DNA from 3 places in the Bacillus sp. FJAT-42376 genome. Region 2 is predicted to be linked to each of the others. Evidence: predicted binding sites of a transcription regulator. Region 2 holds the regulator's gene; each other region holds the start of a gene.
What was found. The regulator Rex, encoded in region 2, represses fermentation and respiration genes when NADH is low (regulators of the CRP and FNR family bind a similar motif). The targets are predictions, from matches to a motif close to TTGTGAAATATTTCACAA.
Positions count from the first base shown of each region.

Region 1: a site for Rex is predicted at 6,675-6,692, ahead of CEF21_RS07155 (L-lactate dehydrogenase). Genes of this name have one in related genera too.
Region 3: a site for Rex is predicted at 4,121-4,138, ahead of yumC (ferredoxin--NADP reductase 2). Genes of this name have one in related genera too.

Region 1 is NZ_CP033906.1:1,393,573-1,403,530, forward strand. Features, by position in the region: gene CEF21_RS07120 (MDR family MFS transporter) at 1-159, opposite strand, end outside; gene CEF21_RS07125 (nucleoside deaminase) at 367-825, opposite strand; gene CEF21_RS07130 ((Fe-S)-binding protein) at 929-2,263, opposite strand; gene glcD (glycolate oxidase subunit GlcD) at 2,260-3,672, opposite strand; gene CEF21_RS07140 (CdaR family transcriptional regulator) at 3,774-4,874, opposite strand; gene CEF21_RS07145 (endo alpha-1,4 polygalactosaminidase) at 5,375-6,214, opposite strand; gene CEF21_RS07150 (hypothetical protein) at 6,331-6,618, shown strand; gene CEF21_RS07155 (L-lactate dehydrogenase) at 6,823-7,785, shown strand; gene lepB (signal peptidase I) at 7,826-8,353, opposite strand; gene CEF21_RS07165 (RrF2 family transcriptional regulator) at 8,694-9,173, shown strand; gene CEF21_RS07170 (nuclear transport factor 2 family protein) at 9,190-9,576, shown strand.
Region 2 is NZ_CP033906.1:615,326-625,283, forward strand. Features, by position in the region: rRNA gene CEF21_RS03170 (23S ribosomal RNA) at 1-918, shown strand, start outside; rRNA gene rrf (5S ribosomal RNA) at 994-1,109, shown strand; tRNA gene CEF21_RS03180 (tRNA-Met) at 1,168-1,244, shown strand; tRNA gene CEF21_RS03185 (tRNA-Asp) at 1,249-1,325, shown strand; gene tsaE (tRNA (adenosine(37)-N6)-threonylcarbamoyltransferase complex ATPase subunit type 1 TsaE) at 1,540-2,019, shown strand; gene tsaB (tRNA (adenosine(37)-N6)-threonylcarbamoyltransferase complex dimerization subunit type 1 TsaB) at 1,997-2,689, shown strand; gene rimI (ribosomal protein S18-alanine N-acetyltransferase) at 2,733-3,164, shown strand; gene tsaD (tRNA (adenosine(37)-N6)-threonylcarbamoyltransferase complex transferase subunit TsaD) at 3,154-4,188, shown strand; gene CEF21_RS03210 (GNAT family N-acetyltransferase) at 4,511-4,927, shown strand; gene CEF21_RS03215 (ABC-F family ATP-binding cassette domain-containing protein) at 5,049-6,974, opposite strand; gene CEF21_RS03220 (redox-sensing transcriptional repressor Rex) at 7,286-7,933, shown strand; gene tatC (twin-arginine translocase subunit TatC) at 7,950-8,708, shown strand; gene CEF21_RS03230 (YdiK family protein) at 8,733-8,936, opposite strand; gene CEF21_RS03235 (CPBP family intramembrane glutamic endopeptidase) at 8,933-9,649, opposite strand; gene groES (co-chaperone GroES) at 9,943-9,958, shown strand, end outside.
Region 3 is NZ_CP033906.1:3,750,869-3,760,826, reverse strand. Features, by position in the region: gene CEF21_RS21425 (hypothetical protein) at 1-83, shown strand, start outside; gene CEF21_RS18935 (prolipoprotein diacylglyceryl transferase) at 425-1,171, shown strand; gene CEF21_RS18930 (radical SAM protein) at 1,164-2,576, shown strand; gene CEF21_RS18925 (hypothetical protein) at 2,605-2,877, shown strand; gene yumC (ferredoxin--NADP reductase 2) at 2,913-3,908, opposite strand; gene CEF21_RS18915 (NAD(P)/FAD-dependent oxidoreductase) at 4,340-5,557, shown strand; gene CEF21_RS18910 (NUDIX domain-containing protein) at 5,742-6,224, shown strand; gene CEF21_RS21420 (YuiA family protein) at 6,374-6,493, shown strand; gene CEF21_RS18905 (YuiB family protein) at 6,580-6,897, shown strand; gene CEF21_RS18900 (3D domain-containing protein) at 7,050-7,748, shown strand; gene CEF21_RS18895 (ABC transporter substrate-binding protein) at 7,782-8,582, opposite strand; gene CEF21_RS18890 (divergent PAP2 family protein) at 8,615-9,097, opposite strand; gene CEF21_RS18885 (DUF309 domain-containing protein) at 9,196-9,570, shown strand; gene CEF21_RS18880 (leucyl aminopeptidase) at 9,604-9,958, shown strand, end outside.

The DNA of each region.
Region 1 (9,958 bases), 780 kb from region 2:
AACCGCTGTAGCCAGCATATAGACTGCATACACCCAGCTCACCAGTTCAATTCCGGATAAATCACTTGTGATACGCGGAATCGCCGTGCTGACAATCGTTCCTTCCATTGCGGCAAGAACGGTTACGAGCAGCAGGGCGCCCATAATTTTTTTCCTCATGTTAAAATCTCCCTTACACCATGACAATAAAGAAAAGTTTACCATTAAATTTAAGATGATTGGAAGAAAATCAGCTTATTTACTATAAGGCTCTGTTCAAGACAGAAGTTGATTTTTAACTAGAACGGAAGGCGAGCGCCCTCAACGGAAATCAACAGCCAAGTTTAACAAAAAAAAGAGAGGGAAGATGCATTCCCTCCTTCGTTATCATTCTTTCAGCTTATGGAACAGCTCGTAAGGGTTTTCCGCATCCTCTGCTTCAGCCTGCCAGATTGGAAGGGACTGCTGTCCGATCGGAAGGGCAAGCTGTTTGTAAATCGGAGCGGTTGAAAAGCCAAATGGCTCCGCATCCTCGTTTGAGTAGGCGAAATACACTTCTTTGATTTTACTGAAATACATAGCGCTTAAACACATCGGGCAAGGCTGTCCGCTTGCGTAAACGGTACAGCCGGATAAATCAGATGTTTCAAGTGTTTTTGATGCGCTGCGGATGGCCTGGATTTCGGCGTGGGCGGTTGGATCGGACGTTGCGGCCACATCATTTACCCCTTCTGCAATCACTTTTCCTTCTTTCACAATAACAGCGCCAAATGGATTTCCGCCATGCCCGGATACATTTTTGCAGGCGAGTTCGACGGCCCTTGTTAGATAACGAGTCGTTTCCAAAACGTTCCCTCCTGAATTTTTGATTTACTCCAGTCATTCCCTTTGAGAAGAAAAGTTATGTCTTTCAGCTGGTTAAAGCAGAGCATTGGAAAAAACCTCAACGTTATTCATGAGGTTTTTTCATGGCTTCTGCCAGCAAATCGGCCAAATGCACGGCTTTTACTTTGCCGGAAAGGCCTTCCCGTTCAATTCCAAGCTGCATTTGGAGAAGACAGCCGGGGTTGGCGGTGACAATAATGGCTGCCTGGGAGGCTTTTGCCTGCTCCATTTTATGGTCTAAAATCTGCATGCTCATTTCGGATTCAACAATGTTATAGATTCCCGCCGATCCGCAGCATCGGTCTGCATCCTTCATCTCCCGGAATTCAGCGCCTTTAATCGCATGGAGGAGGCGGCGCGGAGCAGAAGAGGTGTGCATGACATTCCTCAAATGGCATGAGTCCTGGTACGTCATGATGGCCGGCGGAAGGGCTAGCGGAATAAGCTTGTGAAAATCGCATTCAATCAGTACCTCAGTAAAGTCCTTTAGCTTCGATGAAAAGGCTTTTGCCCGATCGTGCCAGTCCGGTTCATCGTGGAGAAGATGATCATATTCAATGAGGAAGGCTCCGCAGCCGCCGGCATTTGTGATGATGTAGTCCACGTCCAGCTCCTCAAAGGTTTGAATATTCCGTTTCGCGAGCTCTTTGCCTTCCGCTTTTTCGCCGCTGTGCCCGTGAAGCGCGCCGCAGCATGCCTGGTTTTTCGGGATGACAATTTCGCATCCGGCCGCCTGAAGGAGTTTAGCGGTCGCATTATTTGTTTCCATAAACATGGTGTCCATCAAACAGCCGCTGAAAAAAGCGACACGTTTAGCGGTCTTTCCGCTGGATGGCAAAAATTCCGGACGGTTTTTCATTTCTTTCATCGTCGGAACGGAAGGGAGCACTTTTTCCATCGTCGCAAGCGTTTCAGGAAACAGCTTCATCACGCCTGTGTTCCGAGCGAGCTTCTGCAATCCTGAACGCTGGTAAAAGCCAAGCAGACCGGTTACATGTCTCATCCGGTTCTGGTGAGGGAATAAATGATGAAAGGCAGCCTTCCGCATGACCCGGACAGGCAATGAGTGCTTTTTATTTTGATTGATAATATCCCGGGCTTCCTCAAGCAAATGCCCATAGTTCACACCAGAAGGACAAACCGGCTCGCATGCACGGCAGCCGAGGCAAAGATTCAGGGACCGCTCCACGTCTTCATCCGGTTCAATCAAACCGTCGACCACGCCTTTCATCAAGGCAATCCGTCCTCTTGGTGAGTGCGCTTCGTCAAAGCCTGATTCAATATAAGTCGGGCAGGAGGGAAGGCAAAAGCCGCACCTCATACAGTTCAGCAATTCATCTTCATTCATGCGCTCTTTGAACTGTGTCTGGATTTTTTCGCGTTCCTGTACCGTTGTCATGATGACACAACCACCCTTTTTCTTGTGTCCTTCGCAAATACTTTCCCTGGATTCATGATTCCGTTTGGATCAAGGGCCTGTTTGACAGCCTTCATAGCATGAATGCCTGCCGCTCCGAGTTTTAATTCAAGATACGGCGCCTTCATTTCCCCGACGCCATGTTCACCGGTAATCGTTCCGCCAAGTTCAATGGCCTTTTCGAAAATAGCGGCAAACGCTTGTTCCACCCGTTCCATTTCATCGTGGTCCCGTGCATCGGTTGCAACCGTAGGATGAAGGTTCCCGTCGCCGGCATGGCCGAACGTGCAGATTTGTACATTGAATCGTTCGCCTATTTCATTAATCGCGGCCACCATCTTCGCAATTTCTGATCTTGGAACGGTCGCGTCTTCCAGAATGGTTGTCGGCTTCAGACGGGCAAGCGCGGACAATGCGGAGCGCCTTGCCGTTCGCAGAGCCTCGGCTTCTTCAGCTGTTTTGGCCAGCTGAACGGAAACAGCCTGCTCCTGCTTGCAGATGTCCGCCATTTTCAGCATATCTCCTGAAACGAGATCAGCCGGGCCGTCCTGTTCGATGAGAAGGACCGCTTTTACATCCGTCGGCAGTCCGATTTTGGCAAAGTCTTCAACCACCTGCAGTGTAGGCTGATCCAAAAACTCCAGTGTAGCCGGAATGATTTTATTGGAGATAATTTTAGAAACCGATCTTGCTGCGGCCTCCAGATCCTGATAAAGAGCAAGCATCGTGCTCTTTGTCTCCGGCATTGGAATCAGCTTTAATGTTGCTTCCGTCATGATTCCAAGCGTCCCTTCAGAGCCTACAAACAACCGGGTGAAATCATACCCGGCCACATCCTTCGCAAGCTTTCCGCCTGTCCGGATGATGTCTCCATTGGCAAGTACAATCTCAAGTGCCATGACGTAATCACGGGTAACACCGTACTTTAATCCGCGCAGCCCTCCGGAATTTTCGTTGATATTCCCTCCGATCGTGGAGATTTTCATAGAGCTTGGATCGGGAGGATAAAACAGTCCGCGCGCCTCGACTTCATGGATGATATCCAATGTAACGGCTCCAGGCTGGACCGTCACAGTCAGGTTTTCCTCATCGACTTCAAGGATTTTGTTCATATGCTTAAATAAAAGCACAATCCCCCCTTCCGTCGGACAGGTGCCTGCGCATAGGTTTGTACCCGAACCTCTTGGTACAATCGGGACGTTGTATTGTCCGCAAAGCTTTACCACCAGTGACACTTCCTCAGCAGACCTTGGTGATACGACCGCATCGGGCAGCGCCTGAAAATTCGGTGTTGCGTCATACGAATACACAAGCCTGCTTGCCTTCGAGTCCTCCACGTTGCTTTTGCCGACAGCATTTATCAGTTTTTCTTTGAATTCTAAGTTCAGCATAGCGATCCCCCTGTAAAGGTAAGCGTTTTCTCTAAGTATAAAAGAAAGCGGGTCCCGCCATCTATGTAGATTCCTCTAAAAATAGTGGTGGAAACCCGCGTTTATTTTGGATGTTTATCCATAAAGATGACAGCCAGATAGAGAATGAGAGCGTCATTAAGCCTGGAAGGGTTCAGTCCTGTCAGATCTTCGATTTTTTTCAGCCGGTAATGAAGCGTATTAATATGGATATGAAGAGCTTCGGCTGTTTTCTTTAAAGAATGATCCATTTCAAACAGCACAATCAATGTACGCAGCAGGTCCTCCTCTGGCAGCATGGGGGCGAGGGTGCGTTCTATATACTCTTTTTTCGTTTCAGAAGAGATGTCACCGAGCAGCATTTCAATCGTCAAGTCTTCATCGAAAATAATCCGCTGCTTCCCCCGAGGTGAGTTCAATGCGCGCTCTGCCTGTGCATAGGAAGCAGACAAATCAGCGGAGGGGACAGCCTTTCCGGCTCCCATCAAAACCCGGGTCTGAAGCTTTTCCTCCAGATACTCGTGAATGGCTGCAGCCCGGCTTCTCGCATATGCCTTGTCCCCAGCCTGAAAGACCATCACAATCCGGTTGTTGCCCCATTGGACAAAAAGATCGGCCGGGTAACTGTTCTGCCATGTTTGAATCACAGAAGCAATGTGTTTAAAGTGGAGATCTTCATCGGGCAAAACGGCGATCGCCGCCATTCGCGGAACGGTTAGATCTACATTCAGCATCTGGGCGCGGTCCATAAAAGACGGAGTCCATTTCTTCAGCTCAATCCAGTCAAAAACAAAGGCTTCCCGGGTCCGGGCTTCCCAATTTAATTGGTCTGTATAGTAATTTTCGTTCACAAGAAGCTCAGTCATTTTCCGGATGACTTCTCCGAAAGGGGATATGTTTTCAGGGATCCCGGTGATGCCGATCACGCCGGCCACTTCTCCCTGAAAAAATACGGGAAGGTTGATTCCCGCTTTGACACCCGCAAGTGTCTGTTCATCTTCTTTGGAAATGATGACCTTGCGCTTTTCGCGCGAAGCCATTTTCGCCCCTTCATGGAAGTCGCCCATCCGGCTGTCATCCGTGCTTGCAATGATCGTTCCTTCAGGAGTTACAACGATTACATCCTCCTCAATCACCTTTTTGACTTCTTCCACAATTTTAGCGGCAAGGGCAGGCAGCAGCATCGTACATCCTCCTTTTCAATTTCTTCTGCGCCCATTATACCAAAGACGGCTCTTGCGGAATCATCCGCGGCAGGAAATTATGCTGGAGGTGGTATTGGGTCCGGTAGCTGGAGGTGGTGGGTGGAAGTGGCGGGTGTTAGGGAGCGGTTGATGGTTGGAAGTGGCGGGTGTGATTGGGAGTGGTCAACAGGGACAGGGTGCCAGTCCCGCTCTGCTTCACCGCAGCGGGGGAAGGAGACCAGGGTGTGCCTAAGCCTTGCAGCACAAGGACTTGCAGTGGAAGGTGCCAGAGCTTTCGTACGGTAAAATATCAGGGGACTGGCACGGTGCCAGTCCCGCTCCGCTTCACCGCAGCGGGGGAAGGAGACCGTGTGCGCTTGAAGCCTTGAAGGACAAAGACTTGCAGAGGAAGGTGCCAGAGCTTTCGTACGGTAAAATATCAGGGGACAGACCCCGGCCGGGCCCGGCATTTTTATCTCTGCTTTAACAGGCCCCATCTATCACCATTCCTCATACCCGCGCGGAGCATAATAATGAATAAATCCCTGATCCTCAGATAGCTGTTCACTTTTTCTCTTCTCTTTTTCGGATACGGTAAAGATTTCTATTTCATAGTCTTCGGCCAATCGGCGGGTTTTCTTCATCCACTTTCGCGACCAGTCATCCATCATGATTTCAGAATACTGAAAGTCCTCCCACATAAAACCGTCAATGTAAGGAGCTGTCTTCTGCAGGGTTCTCATCCCCCAATTCTGAATGACGGAAATCTGGCGGCTCTCAAGCTCTTTCAAGAGTTGAATCAGTCCCGTCTGCTGGCGTCCCATCTCTTTCGGGTCATCAATGAAATAATCATCAATGTCTCCCACCGTATCTAAAAACACTCCATCCAGCTGTTTATCTATAATCTGATTTTTTATTTCTTCCAAAAGTGTGCTCCGGTAATGATCGGATGTCATATTCATTAAATATGCATCCCATTTCTTTATATAGACCCGTTCTCCATGATCGCCTCTATAAAAATCCTGATCCTCAAACTGCCGGAACAGTTCTTCGTTCCACTTGTCCGATTCCATGGAATTGATATATCCATATACAAGTGTTCCGTTTTCCTGGATTTCGGCTATTTGTTTTTTCGTATAGTAAACGGGTTCGATGATGACCAATGGATACCGCGACATTTCTTTCACTACAGCCCGGGATGGTTCATCATAGTAAATTTTATAAGAAGAAATCTCAAAAAGCTGGTTCCTCTGTTTATTTATAAGAAACAAAGAGGATCCGAGAATGATAAAAAGTATAAGTGTGGCACAGCCTGCGAGCAGTACAAATTTTCTATTCAATGGGTTCATCCCTTTATAACCGTTCTTTTTTTAAACTTACCATACATTTCTCTTGAGTCTATTAATATGTATGCTGCAGATGAGGATCTTTGGCTTTTGAAAAAGGGATGCCGGATATGGCAAAAAAAGCTGCGATGTCGGACAAGAATGCCGGACATGGAGAAAAAAGCTGGCGATGCCAGGTAAGAATGCCGGACATGGCAGAAAAAAGCAGTGATGCCGGACAAGAATGCCGGGCATGGAGACAAAAGCTGGCGATGCCGGACAAGAATGCCGGACATGGAAAAAAAACCGGCGATGTCAGGCAAGAATGCCGGACATGGAGACAAAAGCTGGCGATGCCAGGCAAGAATGCCGGACATGGCAGAGCACCGGCAACTCTCATAAAAACAGTAACAAAATAGTCATAGATTATCATGGGTTCCCATTGGAAAATAATCACAGGTGCAGTAAAATATAAATGTGAATTAATTCACAAACGAGAGCATTATAACAAACCAGAGCTTAATAACAAACCAAAGCTTAATAACAAACCCAAGCATCATAGTAACCCAGCTTTACACCAAACACCAAACACATGTCTAAACACTAAGGAAGGATGAAGCCGAATGACAGGCGTACAAACTAGCCGGGTTGTACTGATTGGGACAGGATCTGTTGGAGCGAGCTATGCGTTTGCTTTGATGAATCAGGGGATTGCGGATGAATTAGTGCTGATTGATATGAATGAAGAGAAAGCGATGGGCGATGTGATGGATTTGAATCACGGGAAGGTGTTTGCGCCGTATCCGACCCATGTTCAGTCCGGCACCTATGAAGATTGCCGAACCGCTGATTTAGTTGTGATTTGTGCGGGTGCGAATCAGAAGCCTGGTGAAACCCGTCTGGACTTAGTGGATAAAAATTTGAAGATTTTCAAACAGATTGTAAGCAGAGTAATGGATGCCGGATTTAATGGGATTTTTCTTGTGGCAACGAATCCTGTCGATATCCTGACGTATGCGACGTGGGCATACAGCGGCCTGCCGAAAGAGCGGGTCATCGGTTCCGGAACGATTTTGGATACAGCAAGATTCCGATATGAATTGGGAGAGTATTTTCAGGTGGCCCCAACTAATGTCCATGCGTATATCATTGGCGAGCATGGCGACAGTGAGCTTCCGGTATACAGCGCAGCTGATGTCGGGGGGGTTCCTGTTTTAAAGCGGATCGAGCGGGATGCGTCCTATAAGAAAGAAGATTTGGATGAAATTTTTATTCATGTCCGGGATGCGGCATACGAAATTATTAAAAGAAAAGGGGCTACGTTTTACGGGATTGCGATGGGGCTTGTCCGAATTACAAAGGCTATTCTTCATAATGAGAACAGTGTTCTGACGGTTTCCTCTTTGCTTGAGGGGGAGTATGGAGAAGATCGGGTTTATATCGGGGTTCCGGCTGTGATTAACCGGGAGGGCATTAGAGAAGTGATTGAACTGGATTTGAATGAGGAAGAGAAAAAGCGGTTCAGCCATAGTGCAGAGGTGCTGAAGAATACTTTGAAGCTGCATTTTGATGAGGAAAACGAATAAAAAAAGAGAGGCATTTCTGCATGAAATGCCTCTCTTTTTATTAATTCAATGTTCCCATCCGTTCAATAGGAGAAAATCTGAATTTGGCTTCCCCGATGACTGACTTTTTGGAGATGCAGCCGAATACACGGCTGTCCATGCTGTCGCGGCGGTTATCCCCCATTACATAGTAGGATCCGGCGGGAACCCTGATTGTCAGGTTTTCCGTCAGGTTTTCGCGTGGAACAAGAATGCTTTTATTTTGTTCTAAATAAGGCTCTTTATATATTTTACCGTTGATGGTTAAGACATCATTTTTAATTTGGACCGTGTCGCCTGGAAGTCCGATGACCCGCTTGATGTAATTGTCTTTGGAGATCGGCGAGTGGAAAACGATCATATCAAAGCGCTCGATCCTGCTGATTTTGGATACGATAATCTGGTTATCGCTTTCAAAAGTCGGCATCATGGACTTTCCTTTCACCATGACGGGGGTAAAAATAAACTGCTGGCAAATCATGGCGACAATGACAGCGGCTAAAATACTGCTGAGCCAGGACCAGATTTCTTTCTTTTTCCGTTCTTTCATGTAAACGCCTCCTGTTCTTGCTTGGCTAAAAGGCAGAATGCAATGTTCCTTTTTTCTATTTTACATGTTTTTGGCCAGGAAAGATATGAGCGGTTCCCCCTTTTACCAACTTTTTAAACATATTATCTGCGATGAGACAGCAGGAGTTCCGTTCCTCCTGTATGTGTCCGTTTTAACCGGGAGATCCTGAATCGTTATCAGAGCCTGCTTAAAAGGTGGAATTACCTCAAGGAAAGTAGAGTATATGTATTTGTTTTACGAGAGAAATAGAGTAATGTGTATAAAGTGGATAATAAATATCCACTTTATACTTCGTTGATTAGGAATGGAGATGGATCCTTTGCAAATGAAAACCGGAGTGGAACAGGCCGTATACGCAATTCTTATGCTGACTTTCTTACCTGAAAAAGCGGTATTGCCTGGAGAAGTCATAAGCGGCCAACTGGGAGGATCGCCGACCTATTTTCAAAAACTGCTCAGAAAGCTGGTCAGTGCAGATTTGATTGCTTCTGTTCCCGGTAAGAAGGGCGGCTTCCGTTTAAAAAGAAAACCGGAGGATATTGCAATCTATGATGTGTACATGGCGATTGAAGGAAAGCAGTCCCTTTATTCATCAACCGGAATCTTTCATGACATGCTTAATATTCAGGATAAAGAAATCGACTTGCTGTCCAATTTAATGGGAGAGGCTGAATCATCATGGAAATCAATATTAAACCGTGAAACAATCGGATCCCTCAATGAAGAGATTCACAAAAAATGCCCTAAGGAAAGCATCGTAAATTTGCGTGCGGCCATTCATGAAAAAATGGTGGTCTAAAATAGGAGGATGAAACATGGAAAACTTAGATAAATATTTTGACTTATTTGATCAGTCCAGAACGAGTGAAAAGGCAATGGAAGAATTGAATGCTCTTTTTTCAGATGACATGGTTTTCGTTTTAAATGGGGACAAGAAGTCCGGTATTGAAAACTGGAAGCTGTTTATGAAGTTGGTGTTTACCGAAAACAGCGATATTAAACATATGTATGAAGGCTGGAAAAAAGCAGAGGGTGCTGATCATTACGAAACCCAATGGGCGGTATGCGGAAAGCATTCATCAGGGCGGGTGTTCACTCAAACGGGCAAGGACATAGCAAAAGTGAATGAGCACGGCAAGATTGTTTATTTAGAAAATGTGCCGGACAGCAAGGATATGTTTCATACCTATAAAACGCTATAAAGGGATGGGAAGAAAAGAAGAGAATAATAAGCACATGGACTCGGTGTCCATGTGTATTTTTACATAGGTGCCCTAATGATATGCCCCTTCCAGACCTATGTCAGTCATCAGCTATTGTGAGTCTCGATCAGCGGGCGACCGGAATGATGAACAGAGCCGGGCTTATCGGACAGGCCATTCAGGAAAAGCGCTGCCTGAACAGGGTGAGATAGCAGGCTTCCTTCTTTTCCATGTTCCTTTTTAAAATTGCAGTTTTATTTCATTGCTAGTCATCGCCCCATCTCTAAGGCGAAAAGGTAATGCCTCCCGTCTGCTGAAGCAATCTAAAACGTTTTCTCCCACAGTTAAGGTGTTCTCGTCAACCAACCAGTCCAATACGGCG
Region 2 (9,958 bases):
ACGATCTGGGCACTGTCTCAACGAGAGACTCGGTGAAATTATAGTACCTGTGAAGATGCAGGTTACCCGCGACAGGACGGAAAGACCCCGTGGAGCTTTACTGCAGCCTGATATTGAATTTTGGCACAGCTTGTACAGGATAGGTAGGAGCCTTGGAAACCGGAGCGCCAGCTTCGGTGGAGGCATCGGTGGGATACTACCCTGGCTGTGTTGAACTTCTAACCCGCGGCCCTGATCGGGCCGGGAGACAGTGTCAGGCGGGCAGTTTGACTGGGGCGGTCGCCTCCTAAAATGTAACGGAGGCGCCCAAAGGTTCCCTCAGAATGGTTGGAAATCATTCGCAGAGTGTAAAGGCACAAGGGAGCTTGACTGCGAGACCTACAAGTCGAGCAGGGACGAAAGTCGGGCTTAGTGATCCGGTGGTTCCGCATGGAAGGGCCATCGCTCAACGGATAAAAGCTACCCCGGGGATAACAGGCTTATCTCCCCCAAGAGTCCACATCGACGGGGAGGTTTGGCACCTCGATGTCGGCTCATCGCATCCTGGGGCTGTAGTCGGTCCCAAGGGTTGGGCTGTTCGCCCATTAAAGCGGTACGCGAGCTGGGTTCAGAACGTCGTGAGACAGTTCGGTCCCTATCCGTCGCGGGCGCAGGAAATTTGAGAGGAGCTGTCCTTAGTACGAGAGGACCGGGATGGACGCACCGCTGGTGTACCAGTTGTCTTGCCAAAGGCATCGCTGGGTAGCTATGTGCGGACGGGATAAGTGCTGAAAGCATCTAAGCATGAAGCCCCCCTCAAGATGAGATTTCCCATCATTTGAGTAAGACCCCTGAAAGATGATCAGGTTGATAGGTTCGAGGTGGAAGCGTGGCGACACGTGCAGCTGACGAATACTAATCGGTCGAGGACTTAACCTTTATTCAAGTAAGGCTTCCATTACTCGTGAAGCACATCGTTATCTAGTTTTGAAAGAGCAATCTTTCAACTTTATATCTGGTAATTATGGCAAAGAGGTCACACCCGTTCCCATACCGAACACGGAAGTTAAGCTCTTTAGCGCCGATGGTAGTTGGGGGTTTCCCCCTGTGAGAGTAGGACATTGCCAGGTATACAGATTATATTCAAGGACAGTCACACTGTCCTTGGAATAATCATAGTATTATTATCGCGGGGTGGAGCAGTCTGGTAGCTCGTCGGGCTCATAACCCGAAGGTCGCAGGTTCAAATCCTGTCCCCGCAACCAAAATGGTCCGGTAGTTCAGTTGGTTAGAATGCCTGCCTGTCACGCAGGAGGTCGCGGGTTCGAGTCCCGTCCGGACCGCCATTTACTTATAAGAGACAACGAAACGTGATGTTTCGTTTTTTTTGTATGCTTAAATATAAATGTCATAACAAGGGGCTCCGAAAGGACCTCCATTATGAAATAACCATATTATTCTTGCGGTGTACTTGGATAAACGCATGGAGTGCGCTAAACTGTTTATAATGATACAAGTACGTCAGAGAATTCACTATTTCAGAATTACAGGTGATGTTGAATGAACGCTTTTGAGAGAATCTCTCCATCAGCAGCCCATACTCAGGAGCTGTCAGAACAGCTCGCTCTCCTTCTTCAGGGCGGAGATGTTTTAACGCTTGAAGGGGATTTGGGGGCTGGAAAAACTACATTCACGAAAGGCTTGGCCAAAGGGCTGGGCATCAAGAAAATTGTGAACAGTCCTACGTTTACTATTATGAAAGAATATCACGGCGGCCGGCTTTCCCTTTATCATATGGATGTATACCGCCTGGATGAAGAAAGCGAAGCGCTCGGCTTTGAGGAGTATTTTGAAAGCGGAGGGGTCACTGTAGTAGAGTGGGCTCATTTGATTCAGGAGCAGCTTCCTGCTGAAAGACTCGAAATCGGTCTTTTCCGCTCAGGTGATGAAGAGAGAAGGATTCGTTTCGTTCCTTACGGGGAAAAATATACTGATCTATGCAAGGAGCTTTTCAAGAATGAAAAAAGCATTAGCGATTGATACCTCGAATGATACGCTCGGCATAGCCCTTCTTTCGGATGGAGTGGTATCCGGCGAAATCATTACTCATTTAAAAAAGAATCATTCAATACGGGCGATGCCTGCCGTTGAACAGCTGCTGAAAGAATGTGCTGTGACACCCGCCGACCTGACCGCGATTATTGCGGCATCAGGCCCGGGATCTTATACGGGAGTCCGAATCGGGATGACCATCGCCAAAACGCTTGCCTGGTCGCTTTCGATTCCCCTATTTACGGTGTCAAGCCTTGAAAGTCTTGCTGCGAACGGCAAATACTTCAATGGTCTGATCTGCCCTTTATTTGACGCCAGAAGAGGAAGGGTCTACACAGGTCTTTATTCTGAGAAGGAAGGCCGTCTTGCGTGCCATGCAGATGACCAGAATATTCTTTTAGCTGACTGGCTGGAGACATTAAAAGAAAAAGATACAAAGGTCCTCTTTCTTGGACACGATGTAAAGATCCACTGGGATGAGATTGAGAGAACGCTGGGCAGTTTGGCTGTAAGAGCCGATGAGGTTCAGAACAGCCCGAGGCCTTCAGAGCTAGCAAGAATCGGTCTTCTGAAAAACCAGTCTCCCGTGCACTCCGCAGTGCCGAATTATACGAGACTGGCCGAAGCAGAGTCTAAATGGCTTGAAGAGCAAAAATAAGTTGGTGGAGAACGTGGGGAAAAGTGAAGTGAAGATCAGGGCCATGAGAGTGGAGGATATCGATGCCGTCTACGAAATCGAGACCCATTCTTTTAAATCGCCCTGGAATAAGGAGTCCTTTTATAATGAAGTGGCCCATAATCTTTTTGCCACTTATCTGGTTGCGGAAAATGAAGATCGAGTGATCGGCTACTGCGGAATCTGGCTGATTGTAGATGAAGCCCAGATTACGAATATTGCCATTCTTCCTGAATACAGAGGAAATGGATACGGAGAGGCTCTATTAAGGAAAGCGATGAGAGAAGCAAAGAAACGGGGCGCCAAACAGCTTTCTCTGGAAGTAAGGGTGTCCAATCATCCGGCCCAGTCGCTGTACCGGAAGCTTGGATTTCAGCCCGGGGGAATCCGGAAACAGTACTATACCGATAATTTAGAAGATGCTTTAGTCATGTGGGTGATGTTAAATGGAGTGTAACGATCAATATATACTGGCGATTGAAACGAGCTGTGATGAAACAGCAGCGTCCGTCATAAAAAATGGAAATGAGATTGTTTCAAATGTAGTTGCTTCTCAGATTGAATCTCACAAGAGGTTTGGCGGAGTGGTTCCGGAAATAGCTTCCCGGCATCATGTGGAGCAGATCACACTGGTGCTGGAAGAAGCAATGCAGCAGGCAGGACTAGAATTCAAGGATTTAAGTGCGATCGCCGTCACAGAAGGACCGGGATTGGTCGGGGCTCTGCTGATTGGAGTGAATGCAGCGAAGGCTCTTGCTTTTGCTCATGGAATTCCCCTTGTAGGTGTGCATCATATCGCCGGTCATATTTACGCCAATCAGCTCATCACAGAGCTGCAATTTCCACTGCTTGCTCTTGTTGTATCCGGTGGACATACAGAGCTTGTTTATATGAAAGAACATGGCTCGTTCGAGGTCATCGGCGAAACACTCGATGATGCAGCAGGTGAAGCGTATGATAAGGTGGCAAGAACACTCAGTCTGCCTTATCCGGGCGGACCGCATATTGACCGGCTTGCCCATGAAGGCAATCCTGTCATTGATTTGCCGCGGGCATGGCTAGAAGAAGGCTCCTATCATTTCAGCTTCAGCGGCTTAAAATCAGCTGTTATTAATACGCTTCATAACGCAAAGCAAAAAGGGCAGATCATTGAACCGAAGGATTTGGCAGCAAGCTTTCAGCAAAGTGTGATCGATGTGCTGGTGGAAAAAACCTTTAGGGCGGCCAATGAATATAAGGTGAAGCAAGTGCTTCTTGCCGGGGGCGTAGCGGCCAATAAAGGGCTGCGTGCTGCACTGACGGCCCGTTTTCAGGAAATGCCGGAAGTGGACCTTGTTATCCCGCCTCTTCATTTATGTACAGATAATGCGGCCATGATTGGGGCTGCCGGACATATGCTTTTCCAGAAAGGCAATAGAGGCAGTATGACGATGAATGCGAATCCTGGTCTTGAGCTTGAAAATAATCATTCAAAATCCTGAACCTGTTTATAAACAGGCAGGATTTTTTTTGCTATTCAGTTTATCCACATTCTTATCCACAATTATTTCAAATCAGAACAAAATGAGATATACCAATGGTTTGAAGGCTGTGGAAAATGTGGATAAAGAAAGGCCTTTTTGTGGATATTGTGGATAAAAAAGTGTAAACCCTATTAATCCACATCTTAAGCCTGTGGATAAAAAACCGTTTTAAAATGAACAGATCCATAAGGACATCACAGCCATTCAGCTAAATAAAAGGAATAGAAAGAAAAATGTCGAATGTATATCCTTGCTGAAATGGAGGTTCTGATGGTAAATGATGAAGAACTATGAACTGAAAGAAAACATTCCAACATTGGAAGAATACAAATATTTATGTGATTCTGCAGGATGGACTCCTTTTATGAATTTCGAAGCAGCGGAAACATCTTTAAAGCGTTCTATTTACTGCATTACCGTTCAAGATCATGAACGAATGGTGGGCATGGGGAGAATTGTGGGAGATGGGGCGATCTATTTCTATATTCAAGATATAGTGGTTCATCCGGATTATCAGAAAAACGGGATTGGGAGGGAGATCATGAATCAATTGGCTGAGTACTTGAATCGGCATGCCCCGGATAAGGCGTTTGTCGGTTTGTTTGCATCAGAGGGAAAAGAATCGTTCTATGAAGCATTTGATTTTAAAGATTACTCACCAAACATGACGGGGATGTTCAAAGTTATATCCAAATAGCATCTGGATGCTTCATTCCAGGGAAACACTTCTTTTTTGTCCGCAAAAAGGACCGTACATTAGAGAAACCTAAATGTACGGTCCTTTTATCATTCGCTCATTTTGCCTGTCTGACCTGACATTAAAGCTGAAGCTCTTCCCATTCATCCATCAGCTCTGCAACAGAGGAAAGGTGCTGTTCATTTTCACGGCTGAGGTCCTGAAGCTTTTCATGATCCTGATAATTGGCCGGATCTGCCAGCAGCTGTTCATTTTCCTCGATCTTTTCTTCCAGATTGAAAATTTCTGTTTCGATCTCTTCAATGCGTCTCTGTCTTTGGCGCTCGAGTTTCTTTAATTCCTTTTCCTGCTGGTAGCTCAGTTTTGTCTCTTTTTGATCCTGAACCTTCTCCGTTCCGGCTTCCTCCTGCTGCTTGAGGGAAGCAAGTTCCTCCTGCTCCTGCTTTTTCTGAAGATAGTAGTCATAATCTCCAAGGAAAAGCTCCACACCCTGTTTGGACAGCTCGCATACTTTTGTTGCTATCCGGTTGATGAAATAGCGGTCATGGGAGACAAACAGGATGGTGCCGGGGTAATCAACAAGGGCATTCTCCAGAACTTCCTTGCTGTCCAGATCCAAATGGTTCGTCGGCTCATCCAGAATGAGCAGGTTCGCTTTTTCTAGCATCATCTTGGCCAGGGCAAGGCGGGCTTTTTCTCCCCCGCTGAGTGCTGAAACCGGTTTGAGCACATCATCTCCGGAGAAAAGAAAGTTCCCAAGTACAGTTCGGATTTCTTTTTCCGGCTTTAATGGATACTCGTCCCAAAGCTCATTCAGCACACGCTTATTCGATGTAAGCTCTGCCTGTTCCTGATCGTAATAGCTGATCTTCAGTGATGAGCCGTAGCGGATTTCTCCTTCGATGGATTTGAGCTTTCCAACGATGGTTTTTAACAGCGTGGATTTTCCAATTCCGTTTGGACCGACAAGGGCTAAGCTGTCTCCGCGGTCTGCAGAAAAAGATACATTGGAGATGGTCGGTTTGTTTCCGTCATAGGAAACAGACAGATTGTCCACTTTCAGCACATCATTTCCGCTCTGCTTTTCAATGTCAAACCGGAAAACCGCCGATTTTTCGTCTCCTAAAGGACGGTCCATCATGTCCATTTTCTCCAGCTGCTTCCGTCTGCTTTGCGCGCGCTTTGTCGTAGAAGCGCGTGCGAGGTTCCGCTGGACAAAATCTCTCAGCTTGGCTGCCTCGTCCTGCTGTTTTTCATAAGCCTTCATATCACGCTCATAGTTCTCTGCTTTCTGCTGCAGATAGCTGCTGTAATTCCCGAGAAACTTGGAGGACTGCAGGCGGGAGATTTCATACACCTGATTGACGACTTTATCCAGGAAATAGCGGTCATGGGAAACGATGAGAACGGCGCCTTTATAGCCTTGAAGATATTGCTCCAGCCAGGAAAGCGTCGCAATGTCTAGATGGTTGGTCGGCTCATCCAGAATCAGAAGGGCAGGACTTGTTAATAACAGCTTTCCTAGTGCAAGCCGCGTTTTCTGCCCGCCGCTCAGTGTTGAAATAGAAGTCGAGTGATCAAAATCGCCAAACCCGAGACCATGGAGAATCGAGCGGATGTCGGCTTCGTACTGATACCCGCCCCGTTCTTTAAACGTGGTCTGCAGGTGGTCATACTCCTTCATGATCTGTTCGAATTGAGGACTGGCCGGATTGATGTCGGCCATGTCGGATTCCATTCCCCGCATTTTCCTCTCCATTTGCTGAAATTCGCTGAAAACAGTCAGCATTTCATCCCAGATGGAACGGGAGGATTCGAGTCCGGTATTTTGAGCCAGATACCCGATAGTGAGATCCTTTGGCTTGATGATTTCACCGGAATCATACGATAATTGCCCTGAAATAATTTTCAAAAGGGTAGATTTTCCCGCTCCGTTTCGGCCGACAAGAGCAATCCGGTCCCGTGTTTGAACTTCAAGCTTTATATTGGATAATATCGGCTCAGCTCCAAAAGATTTTGTGAGCTGCTGAACTTGTAATAGAATCATACGCTTTCACCTCATGTATACTAGCTTAAGTGTAGCTTAACTGCCGTTTGCCGGCAACCTTGCCGTCTGCCCGTTCAAAAAATGTTGCCATTCGTAAACAGACAATCCCGAAAAAATAGTGTATAGTTTGGGTATGACTCTATGAATGCCCATTTTTCCCCACTTTTTTTAAGAGGGCAGTAAAATGTTCCATGAAACACTGGTCAGGGAGATTGAATTGGAAGCGCTAACTTAAATGAACGTTTAAGAAAATAGATTAGAATGGGACGTCTGTCCCAAGATTTGCATCAAGGAATGTGAGGGAAATTGTAATGAATATTGATCAATCCAAAATACCGCAGGCGACCGCCAAGCGATTGCCTTTATACTATCGTTTTTTAAAAAACCTTCATTCTTCCGGAAAACAGCGGGTTTCATCAGCTGAATTAAGCGATGCGGTAAAAGTGGACTCGGCTACAATCCGCAGAGACTTTTCTTACTTTGGTGCTCTCGGCAAGAAGGGCTATGGATACAACGTGAATTATCTGCTCTCCTTTTTCCGGAAAACACTCGATCAGGATGAATTGACGAAGGTCATTTTGATTGGAGTCGGAAACCTGGGGACAGCATTCTTGCACTATAATTTTTCAAAAAACAATAATACAGAAATCTTTGCCGCATTTGATGTCGCAGAAGATAAAATTGGCACAACGGTTGGAGAGGTTCCGATTCATCATCTGGATGAATTGGAGGAGAAGCTTCCGGAAGGAGCACCGGTCGCCATTTTGACGGTACCGGCACCGGCGGCCCAGTCCATTACAGACCGGCTCATTTCCATTGGGGTGAAGGGAATACTGAATTTTACCCCCGCAAGACTGAATGTGCCGGATCATATCCGCATTCATCACATTGACCTTGCCGTGGAGCTGCAGTCCCTTGTCTATTTTCTAAAGCATTATCCGAGCGAAACATCTGTGTAAAAGGATGGATGGTCCGATGAACGAACGGGAAATGTCGGTGTATGAACATATAGAAGAACTCCGGAAACGAATCATCATCGTTGCGGTCTTTTTTGTTGTGGCGCTCGCTGCAGGATTTTTCCTCGCAAAGCCGCTGATTTTATTTTTGCAGCAGACGGATGAAGCGAAGGATATTACGCTGAATGCGTTCAGGATTTCGGATCCGCTTTTCCTGTATATGAAATTTGCTCTCATTATTGCGGTCATTTTGATATCCCCGCTGATTTTGTATCAGCTATGGTCATTTATCAGTCCCGGTTTATATGAAAGAGAACGGACGGCTACGCTAAGCTATATCCCATTAAGCGTCTTTTTGTTCCTTGCGGGCCTTTCATTCTCTTATTTTGTTTTATTCCCGCTGGTGATCCGGTTTATGACAAGCCTTTCGTCTGATCTCGGGATCAGCCAGGTAATCGGAATCAATGAGTACTTTCAGTTCCTGATCGAACTGACCCTTCCGTTTGGCCTGCTCTTTCAGCTGCCGGTCATCATTATGTTTTTAACAAGGCTTGGGATTGTGACACCGGTTTTGTTGAGGAAAATCAGAAAATACGCGTATCTCTTTTTGCTAATCGTTGCCGGGCTCATTACCCCGCCTGATGTCATTTCACAGGTGGTGGTCATGTTTCCGCTGATTCTTCTGTATGAAATCAGCATCATCGTCTCTCATCGGGCGCACCGGAAGTCTCTGCAGATCCAAATGGAGGAAGAGGCAAAGGAACAGCTGTCTGAATAAAAATAACCTGCCCGAATGGACAGGTTATTTTTTCTGGGCACTTTTCTTAAGCTTTAAGCCAAACCGGAACATCCGGATGGCCACGGCAAAATCAAAAGTGGCAATCAGCATAAGAACGATGGTCGGGAAGTTCCAAATACCTTCAGAACCGCTGTTCACAGCAATGACTGTAAACAGAATCCCCATCGCGAAATAAAAGGCGGCAAGTGCGCCGGGACGTGCTCTCATAAAAAGTTTCCTCCAATGATGCTTTGCAATTGTTCAGCGTCTTTCATCATTCGCTCAATGTCATCACTGTAGACGTATTGAATCACGACGACTATGGTGTTCATTGACAGATGGGCGATAATCGGAACGATGATGCGCTTTGTTTTGACGTAAAGAAAGGCAAAGGTGAATCCCATAGCCGAATAAAGCAGAATATGCGCCGGGTCCCGATGGACAACAGCAAATATAACCGAACTGATCAGGGCGGCCAGGATGAAATTGGTCCGCTTATAGATCGTTCCGAAAATGATTTTGCGGAATACAATTTCCTCTAATACCGGTCCTGCAATGGACACAACAAAGATCATGAGCGGCGTGACTTTTACAATATCCATAATCTGTTTCGTGTTCTCGGAGCCCGGTTTAATGCCGAGAAGCTGGGATTCAATATTTGCGGCAATCACCTGGGCAAGAAATGCCAGGAAGATCCCGCCGATGGCCCATGCAGCGGATGAAGCGGGAGAAGCCGGTTTTCCCCTTAGATCATAGTCGCCGCGGTCTTTTCTCAAGAGAAGCAGGACAACGATAACCCCGATGGCAAAACTGATGATGTTCCAGTAGCCGATCACCTGGCTCCGGTCCACTCCGAGCTGAAGCAGCAGCGGGTAGCCAAAATAGCCTGAAAACAGCATAATGACATATGTAAGCAGAATATACCAATAATGTTTTTTCACCATTAATCTCCTTTGAAATCCGCAGACAGCCATACCTTTTATCCTGCTCCTGAATGCGGCAAATGATACGGTTTCTTTCACCAAACCCAATTGTACCATATCCTTATCCGTTACACGTATCAGGAACATCGTTGAGTGCGTTTACAATTGTTGAATTTCGTCGAAGAAAAATTAAGTGGTTTTCACTTGAAATTCGTAAAAAGTTTATATAATATAGACTTGTGTGTTAGCACTCAACCTGAACGAGTGCTAATAAAATTAAACTACATATGAAATTGAGGAGGGTGTTTCACTTGTTAAAGCCACTAG
Region 3 (9,958 bases), 1.1 Mb from region 2:
TGTCCGGGAACAATGTCCGGGAAGGCCGCCGCAACCCGGTGATGTCCGGGAACAATGTCCGGGAAGGCCCCGAAACCGTTTGATGTCCGGGAACAATGTCCGGGAAGGCCCCAAAACCTGGTGATGTCCGGGAACAATGTCCGGGAAGGGCGGCGAAACCCAGCGATGTCCGGGAAGGCCGCCGCAACCCTGGGATGTCCAGGAACAATGTCCTGGAAGGCCGCCGCAACCCTGTGATGTCCGGGAAGACACAGGAAACCCGGTGATGTCCGGAAACGCCCCAAATATTCCAATACCCCAAACCCCCAGTAAATCCTGCGATGTCCCGAATCACCCCCCGGCCTTTCTCTTATTTTATAAAAAATACCAAATTAACCAATAAAACCTAGTATAATAAAACCAGAATCATCCAAAGGAGGGCGTTATGGATTTTCCGGTATACATATTTGGGCTTCACCCTCATTTCCTCCTTGAGAGTCTGGCATATTTTATCGGATTTCGGGTTTATCTTTGGACGAAGCGTCCTAGTGAGATGACGAAGGATACGGGGATGTGGATTGTAGTGGGAGTGGTTTTGGGGGCTGCTGCCGGATCAAAAATTTTATATTGGCTGGAGGACCCGGGAGCGACTGTCCAGCATTGGAATGACCCTGTATACCTTTTACAGGGGAAGACGATCGTGGGAGCGCTTATAGGTGGACTGATTGGTGTAGAGCTGACAAAGAAGCTGGTGGGATGGAAGTCCTCGACTGGTGATGATTTTGTTCTTCCTCTCATTGTTGGGATGATGATTGGCCGGATTGGCTGCTTTCTGACTGGGGTGGAGGATCATACTTTTGGAATGGAAACGTCTTGGATCACAGGGATGGATTTGGGAGATGGGGTCAGGCGCCATCCGACGGCTCTTTATGAGATTGCTTTTTTGCTGCTTTTGCTTAGTGTGCATGGGTCCTTAAAAAAGAGGGGCGGATATTGGGAAGGTTTTTATTTTCAGGTGTTTATGTTTTCGTACTTTCTATTCCGGTTTTTGATTGATTTTATTAAACCGACGCCAGATTTGTTTTTGATGATGAACAATGTGCAATGGGCTTGTCTTTTCGGGATGCTTTATTATGCGAACTTGATGAGGAGAAAATCGGCGCAGACGGAGAGGGGAATGTTTCATGCCTAACAGGCCGTATTTATTTTATGATTTGACGAACAGTATTTGTTCTACATGTTTAAGAAAAGTAGAGGCAAAGGTCATTATTCAAGATGAAAAGGTGTATCTGGTGAAGCATTGTATGAAGCATGGACGGGAGAAAGTGCTGATTTCAACGGATGTGGAGTATTACAAAAAGTGCCGCGAATTTATAAAGCCTTCGGAAATGCCGTATCGCTGGAATACGCCGATTAAGTATGGATGTCCGTATGACTGCGGGCTTTGTCCGGATCATGAGCAGCACAGCTGTTTGACGGTGCTTGAGGTGACGGAGCGGTGCAATTTGAAGTGTCCGATTTGCTATGCGGAATCAGGTCCTGATAAGGGGCGCTTTCGCTCTATGGAAGAGATCGAGTTTATGCTGGATGCAATCATTAAAAATGAGCGGGAGCCTGACATCGTTCAGATCAGCGGCGGAGAACCGACGATTCATCCTCAGTTTTTTGATATCTTGGATTTAGTGAAATCCAAACCGATTAAGCACATTATGCTGAATACAAATGGGCTGCGGATTGCGAATGATCCGTCTTTTGCGGAGAGGCTTGCCTCCTATGCACCTGGTTTCGAAATTTACCTTCAGTTTGACAGCTTTGAAGAAGAAGCTCTTTTGGAACTAAGAGGGGTGGATTTAAGGGAAACAAGGCGGAAGGCCATTGAGCATTTGAATGCATGGAATCTTTCGACGACTTTGGTGGTGACGCTGAAGAAGGGCCTGAATGATCATGAAATCGGTAAGGTGATTCAGTATGGGCTTGAGCAGCGCTGTGTCAGGGGCGTTACGTTTCAGCCAATTCAGGCTGCCGGAAGACTGGAACAGTATAACCCTGAAACGGACAGACTGACGCTCAGTGAGGTACGCAGGCAGATAATTGATCAGTCGGAAGTGTTTAATCAGGAGGATATTATTCCGGTACCGTGCCACCCGGATTCCCTGGCCATGGGATATGCGCTAAAGCTGAATGGAAAAGTAACACCGCTTACCGGGATGATTGATCCGGATATTTTGCTTCAGGGAGAGAGCAATACGATTGTGTTTGAGCAGGATGAGAATATCCGGAATATGATTTACAAATTGTTTTCTTTAAATCATTCGCCTCAGTCGACTGCTCTGTCACTGAAAGATTTGCTGTGCTGCCTGCCTAAGGTCGTGCTTCCCGGACAGATCGGTTATGACAATGTTTTCAGGGTGATTATCATGCAATTTTTGGATGCATATGATTTTGATGTCAGGTCGGTTAAGAAATCTTGTGTTCATATTGCGCATCCTGATGGGAGAATTATTCCTTTTGATACATACAATTTGTTTTATAGGGATGACAAGGAGCAATTGCTAAAAGAGATACAGGCTGAGATTGAAACGGGAGTCAGGCTATGAGGTGATTTTTTAATAGGGGTGACTGATTATGAGTGAAGAAAATCAGCATAAGGGCGGAGAGAAGAAGAGAGGCGTCCTGGATAATGCGGGGATAGGATTTTTCTTAAGTTTTTTCTTCTATATTGTTGCGATTATGGGATTTCAAAATTTATATTTAGGGCCCATTCTGCACGTAATCGCCCTTTTTGTCAGTTTTGGAGCCGGGTACAATCGTGTGGGGCAAGGTCTGCTGATTGCAGCGGGAGTCATCATTTTGCTTGTGGCGGCTTGTTTTGGATTTGTTTTTTTACAAATGGGGTAAAAAAATGAGGCCAGTCTCATGACCGGCCTTATCTTTTATTTCTCAAACAAACTGGTGCTGTGAAGCGGCTGTACACGCGCTTTAGGATCCATGTAAGCTTTTGCGTTATTGACAGCAGTCGGCGCTTCTCCGAATCCGCTGGCAATCAGCTTCACTTTTCCGTCATACGTACAGATATCTCCGGCTGCGTAGATGCCTTCGATGTTTGTTTCCATTTTTGAATTCACCACAATATTATTCTTTTCGATATTTAAATCCCAGTTTTTGATTGGTCCCAGAGATGAAACGAATCCGAAGTTGACGATTAAGTCATCAATGTCGATGACTTCTTTGCGCTCGCCTTTTACTTCCTGAAGGACGACTTGTTCGATGCGGTCTTCGCCGATAATTTCCTCAGGAATAAATGGTGTCATGACTTCTACTTTTGAATTCATCAGCTGCTCAACGCTGTGTTCGTGGGCACGGAATTTGTCGCGGCGGTGAACAAGAGTAACTTTCTCCGCAATAGGCTCGAGCATGAGGGCCCAGTCCAGAGCCGAATCTCCGCCTCCGCAGATCATGACACGCTTACCCGCAAATGAATTCAGGTCATCAATGAAATAGTGCATGTTTTTGCCTTCATATTGTGCAGCATTTTCAAGTTCAATGCGGCGGGGCTGGAATGCACCATTTCCTGCCGTAATGATAATCGTTTTGGTGTAGTGGACTTCAGAGTTGGTGGTCAGCTTGAATACGCCGTCCGCTTGTTTCTCTACTTCTTCTACAGCCTGTTCCAGGGCAACTGCCGGATTAAACATAGCCATTTGCTCTTTCAGGTTATTGATTAACTCTTGAGCACGTACCTTTGGAAAACCGGCTACATCATATATGTATTTTTCAGGATAGAGGGCAGATAGCTGACCGCCGAGCTGAGGGAGACTTTCGATGATCTTTACACTAGCTTGTCTCATCCCTCCGTAAAAAGCGGTGAACAGTCCTACAGGACCTCCTCCTATAATGGTTATGTCATAAACCTTTGTATCTTCTTTCACCATATAACCCCCTAAATGATAACTATTCTTACTGATATCATATCATATTTCTTTTCGAAGCTCATCTTCCAATAAAAAACGGTAAGTTTTTCCTTAAGCGGCATCAGAGCGGCTTTTTCATGGAGCAAATCGGGCGGGATGCGGGCAGTTTAATTTAGTATCCTACCTTATTTTCTGAATTTTCGCAACAGATGATTTAGGCTAATTATTGCTTGAAAAACACTTCACAAAGGATTAATATGGGTAATAGGCATAATTGTTAATTTTTTGTGAACCATTTTTTTTTCGGTGATTTATTTTTTTGCGCACTAGATAGTGAAGGATTTCACAAAGTTTTTGGCAAAAAACAAAATAAAATGGTGAAAAGAGCAGAAAATATACACAGGTATCATTTTTGTTCTTTTACCGACAAATTAAGTAAAGGTGATGTGATCGTCTTGAGAAAACCAAAAGTAGTGGTTTTAGGTGCAGGTTATGGCGGTTTAATTACAGTTAACCGTCTTTCAAAATTAGTAGGGGTTAACGATGCGGATATTACGCTTGTTAACAAAAACGATTACCATTATGAAACAACTTGGCTGCATGAAGCTTCAGCCGGTACGCTTCATCACGATAAATGCCGTTACCAAATTAAAGATGTAATCAGCAGCCGTGTGAACTTCGTACAGGATACAGTAACAGCAATCAAGCCGGATGAAAAGAAAATCGTTCTTGAAAAAGGCGAGCTTGAGTATGACTATCTTGTTGTATCTCTAGGATCTCAGCCGGAAACCTTCGGAATTCAAGGCTTGAAGGAATATGCTTTCGGAATTACGAACATTAATGCTGCACGTCAATTGCGTGAGCATATTGAACTTCAGTTCGCAACGTATCAGACTGAAGAAGTGAAGCAGGATGACCGTTTGACAATTGTTGTCGGTGGAGCCGGATTCACAGGTATCGAGTTCCTTGGAGAACTTTCCAACCGTGTGCCGAAGCTTTGCCGCGAATATGATATTGATCCTAAGAAAGTCCGCATCATCTGTGTGGAAGCTGCTCCGACGGCTCTTCCAGGATTTGATCCGGAACTTGTTGAGTATGCAGTTAACCATCTTGAGCGCAAAGGTGTAGAATTCAAAATCGGTACTGCGATTAAAGAATGTACGGAAGATGGAATCGTCGTTGCTAAAGATGACCATATGGAAGAAATCAAAGCTGGTACAGTTGTATGGGCTGCAGGGGTTCGCGGAAACAGCGTTGTAGAAGAAGCTGGATTCGAGAACATGCGCGGACGCGTTAAAGTTACTCCTGATCTTCTTGCACCTGGCCACAAAGATGTATTCATCATTGGAGATTGCTCATTGATTATCAATGAAGAAATCAATCGTCCATACCCTCCAACTGCACAAATTGCGATGCAGCAGGGAGAGACTTGTGCGAAAAACCTATCCGTATTAATCAAAGGCCAGGGAGAAATGGAAGGCTTTAAAGCTGACATTAAAGGTACAGTTGCTTCTCTTGGTGAAGATGATGCAGTAGGAACTGTTTTCGGCAAAAAGCTTGTTGGAACGAAAGCATCATTCATGAAAAAGATGATCGATAACCGTGCACTATACATGGTGGGCGGACCTGGTATGGTCATGAAAAAAGGAAAATTCAAGTTCTTTTAATAAGCAGTCTGCGTTAAAGCATGCTGTTGATTTATAACATTTGATGCGGAAATCAGCAGCAAAGTTTAACAGAACCAATAAGTAAGGAAAGGCAAAAGCTTATAGCTTTTGCCTTTTCTTATTTTTGGGTACATAATAAAAGCATTATATTATTTGATGGAATGACAGGTAGAGGAGTGGCATCATGACAAGTAAACGGGGAAATGTCTGGCTGGCAGCTGCGGGGATTGTAACCGATGAATCAAATAGGTGGCTTGTTGTAAAAAAGAAATATGGCGGTCTGAAGGGCAAATGGTCCCTGCCGGCTGGATTTGTGGATGGAAATGAGACAGTTGATCAGGCAGTAATCAGAGAAATATATGAAGAAACGGGAATTAAGGCGGTCCTCAATGGAATTGTTGGGGTGAGATCTGGCGTTATAAAAGGCCAGGTCAGTGATAATATGCTTATTTTTAAGCTAAAAGCAGCAAGCAGTGTGATCCGGATTCAGGAAGAAGAGCTCTTTGAGGCGGCATTTATTCCTTATGAACAGTTAAAAGCTGATCCGGACTCATCCTTGCTGATTACCGCATTGGGTGACAAAGATATGGATCCTAAATTAACGTTATATGACCAGCTTGATCCGGGGGAGCAATTTAACTACTCCGCATATAACTTATTTTTATAATTTTCAAAAAAATAAGAAAATTAAAGAAAATAAGAGTTTAAGCCTGATGTATTCGCTTTCATTGGCTCTTTTGTCATCTTATCTGCCTTTATTGTTGACAAGATACCTGATATCTTAATTAACAACAGATCATAAAGGGGAGATCACAGATGACATTGAAAGCTGAAAAAAGAGAGTGTCCATATTGCTCAGGCAAAGGTTATTTTCAGTTGCTTCTTGGCGGTACAGAAACATGTGATTGCTGCAATGGAACTGGAAAAAAGTCTTGAAATATAGAAAATTCAGGGAAATTCATATTGACGTATCTAATGCGCTTTCAGTACACTGAAATTGGTGTATTGGAGGTGTTTTAGATATGATATTGCCGGTATTTATTATTTCCATTGTCTTATTTTTTGTCTTGTTCTTTGGCATTGGATTTATCTTGAATATGCTGCTCAGAATGTCATGGATCATGGCGGTCATTTATCCGATCGTTTGTATTTTGATTATTGATGATGGAACTGCCGCCTCTTATTTCAGTGCACCGGGAGAATCTTTTCCGGCACTTTTAAAGAAGGTCGTCTCGCTTCAAGGTGTGGATATTACCATTTTAGCAAGCGGTCTTGCAGGTGCGGTCTGTTCAGGATTTGTCATACAGGCATTAAGAAAAAAAGGATATCAGATGTTCTGAAGCTTCCGGCTGATGCGGAAGTTTTTTTATTTTGGCAGGGTAAAGTCCGCACGACCCGTCTTTTGTTACAAACATTTCAATTCCTCTCTTTAAGAATACTTTTGTCATTGATTGGGAACAAATAGCTTAGTGAGAGGAGTGTGTAACATAAAATGAGATTCTTTGGAATATGGGCAAGACGTTTGGTGATGACGCTGCTATTCGCAGCTGCCCTGGCAACAACGTTTGAAGCTGTGTCTGGAGTAAAAGCGAGAGAACTGACTCAGGATTTATATCATGCATATGCAAGTCATAATGGAGAAAACGATTCTTTCCGGTTGTTTGGATTGTCACTTAAATGGCTGCCTGTCCGCCATGCTTCATCCGTTCAGACCATATCGGGTTCGTTATTGAAAAAAGATGAAAAGCTGGAAACGGCTTTTAACTGGGAACAGTATCCTAAGCATAAAGTGGTTGCTACCGGCTATACGGCAGGCTACGAATCGACAGGAAAAAATCCGGGTCATCCGGAATATGGGATTACATACTCAGGTGTTAAAGTAAAGAGAGATCTGTTTTCTACGATCGCCGCCGACCTTACTGTTTTTCCAATTGGAACTGTGCTGTTTATTCCTGAATATGGATACGGTGTGGTAACCGATAAAGGGGCTGCGATTAAGGGAGATCGCCTTGACTTATATTTTGATACCGTGGCGGATGTTTATAAGCATTGGGGCAAGAAGGAACTGGATGTTTATGTGGTCAAAAAAGGGGATGGAAGCTTTACTGAACGAGAATTGGCCAAGCTGAATGAAAGCGAGTCCCTTCAAGTATTCAGGCAGCAGTATACCCATCCGAATCGGGAATATTGAAAAAGGCAGCTGGAGTTCAATCCGGCTGCCTTTTTAATCGAATATATTCCGTATGTATGAGATTTCTTCTTTAAAGAAGGCCGGATGCAAAATGGAAGCAAGTTCGGCAAGACCTTCATAGAGTCTTGGAGAGGGTCTGCAAAAATGTGCTTCTTTCAGCAAAAGAACCCGCCCGTTTCTTAATGCTTTCAGATTGGCAGAGCCGCTGCGCTTCTGGACATATTCAATTCTCATTTTTGACTCTTTTACGCCAACCCACACGAGAAAAAAGTAGTCAGGATCTCTTGAAAGGACCTCTTCCCAGCTAGTCTGAATGCTCGCATCCTTTGTCTTGGCAAATATATTTTCAGCACCGGCGAGGCGGCTCATTTCCGTTAGCCAGTTTATTCCGCCCGGTGTAAAAATCGGCTTCGGCCACCACTCAAAGTATACAGATGGCCTTACAGACAGTTCATCTGATTTCATTTTGAATTTCTTCATAATCAAGCGGAAGGCATGCGTTTTTTCCTCTGCCTGTTCCAAACGCCCCGTTCTTGCTCCGAGCCTCAGTAAATCTTCGTTAATTTCTTCAAGTGACTGAGGATTAAAAATCATATACGGCAAGTTTCGCCGCTCTAATTCTTCGATGTTTTTTTCCATGCCGGGAACACTTAGGGAAGCGAGCACCAAATCCGGTTCGCACCTTTCCAAATCATCCATCCGAATGGATAAATCCGGACCCAGTCTCGGAAGGTGGCTGATCTTTTCCTCCGGCCAATCTGAAAAGTCATCAATTCCAGCTAATTGATCGGTTAGGCCAAGGCAAACAGCAAGTTCTGTATTGCTGGGACAGATCGATACAATCTTCAGCGCGGTTCACCTCCGGTTTATAGTTGGAAAAAAAGATAGTGCATCAAAAGTGTAAGGACGATTCCTGTGATTCCTCCGAAAAATACTTCAATCGGCTGGTGGCCCAGCAATTCTTTCAGTTTTTTCTGCTTCTCCTGCTCCTGTGTCTGCTGCCAGTCTTTTGCTTCTTTCATAAAGCGGTTAAAATCAATAACCAGTTTATTGAGAACGGTGGCCTGTTCGCCTGCGTGGCGCCTTACTCCGGTTGCATCAAACATGGTGATAACGGCGAAGATGGCTGAGACCGCAAACAGAGTGGAACCAAGGCCGTCTTCAATCGCAACTGCGGTTGTTAGGGCAGTGACGGCAGCGGAATGCGAACTGGGCATACCGCCCGTACTGGTGACAAGAGACCAATCCCACTTTCTAATGGCTATAAAGTGAATGGGGACCTTGACTACCTGTGCGAAGAAAATAGCGGTCAGAGCTGCAATCAGGGGGAAATTAAAAAATAAATCCATATTGGCTTCTCCTGCCTTCCGTATGTATCAGGGTTTCATTATGTTTAAATTCCCCAGGTCTGATAAAATAAAGCTATCAGGCGAAGGAGGATCGCTTTGTGGATGCTTATCCGGAAGAGTACTACCAGTTCTTCATCCATTTTAACGAAGGTGATTACTACACTTGTCATGATCTCCTTGAGGAAATGTGGCTGACCGACAAGTCGAATCTTTTCTTAAAAGGACTGCTGCAAATGTCTGTGGCCCTCTATCATTACAGCTATGGCAATTTGAAAGGCACAAGGTCGATGATGCTTGCGGGCAGACAATATATACAGCCTTACCGTCCGCATCACTGGGGAATGGATTTGGAAAAAGTACATCATTTCATGGAAAATTGTTTACTCATTATACCACAGGTCCCTGATAAGATACCGTTTGAAATGACGAATAGTCTGCCCAGGCTTCCCATGCTCTTTTTATACCTGGAATGACATGTTTGGAAACCATTAAAGGAGGAAATCAGAATGTTTAACGTTTATGAAGCACTGACAGGAAATGAAGAGACCGTCATTACGGGTTTATTTAAAAAAACACAGCCTTTGCAGGGGACACTTGCGGACTTGGACGGCAGTCTTGAAGGTCAAGTTACATCCCTTATTAAAGAGGGAGACATCCGCTCAGACGCTATGTCTCTTTCTAAAATTTTCCCGCTTGGAAAAACCGGCATGAAGAGGATGTATATTTCAGGATTAGGCAGAGAGAAGGACTGGAACTTTGAAGCGGCAAGAGAAACGTTCGGCCAAATCGTGAAACGTCTGCTTGCAGATAAAAAAACGGAAGCAGCTGTTGATTTAGATTCATTCACCTCTGAAAATCTGA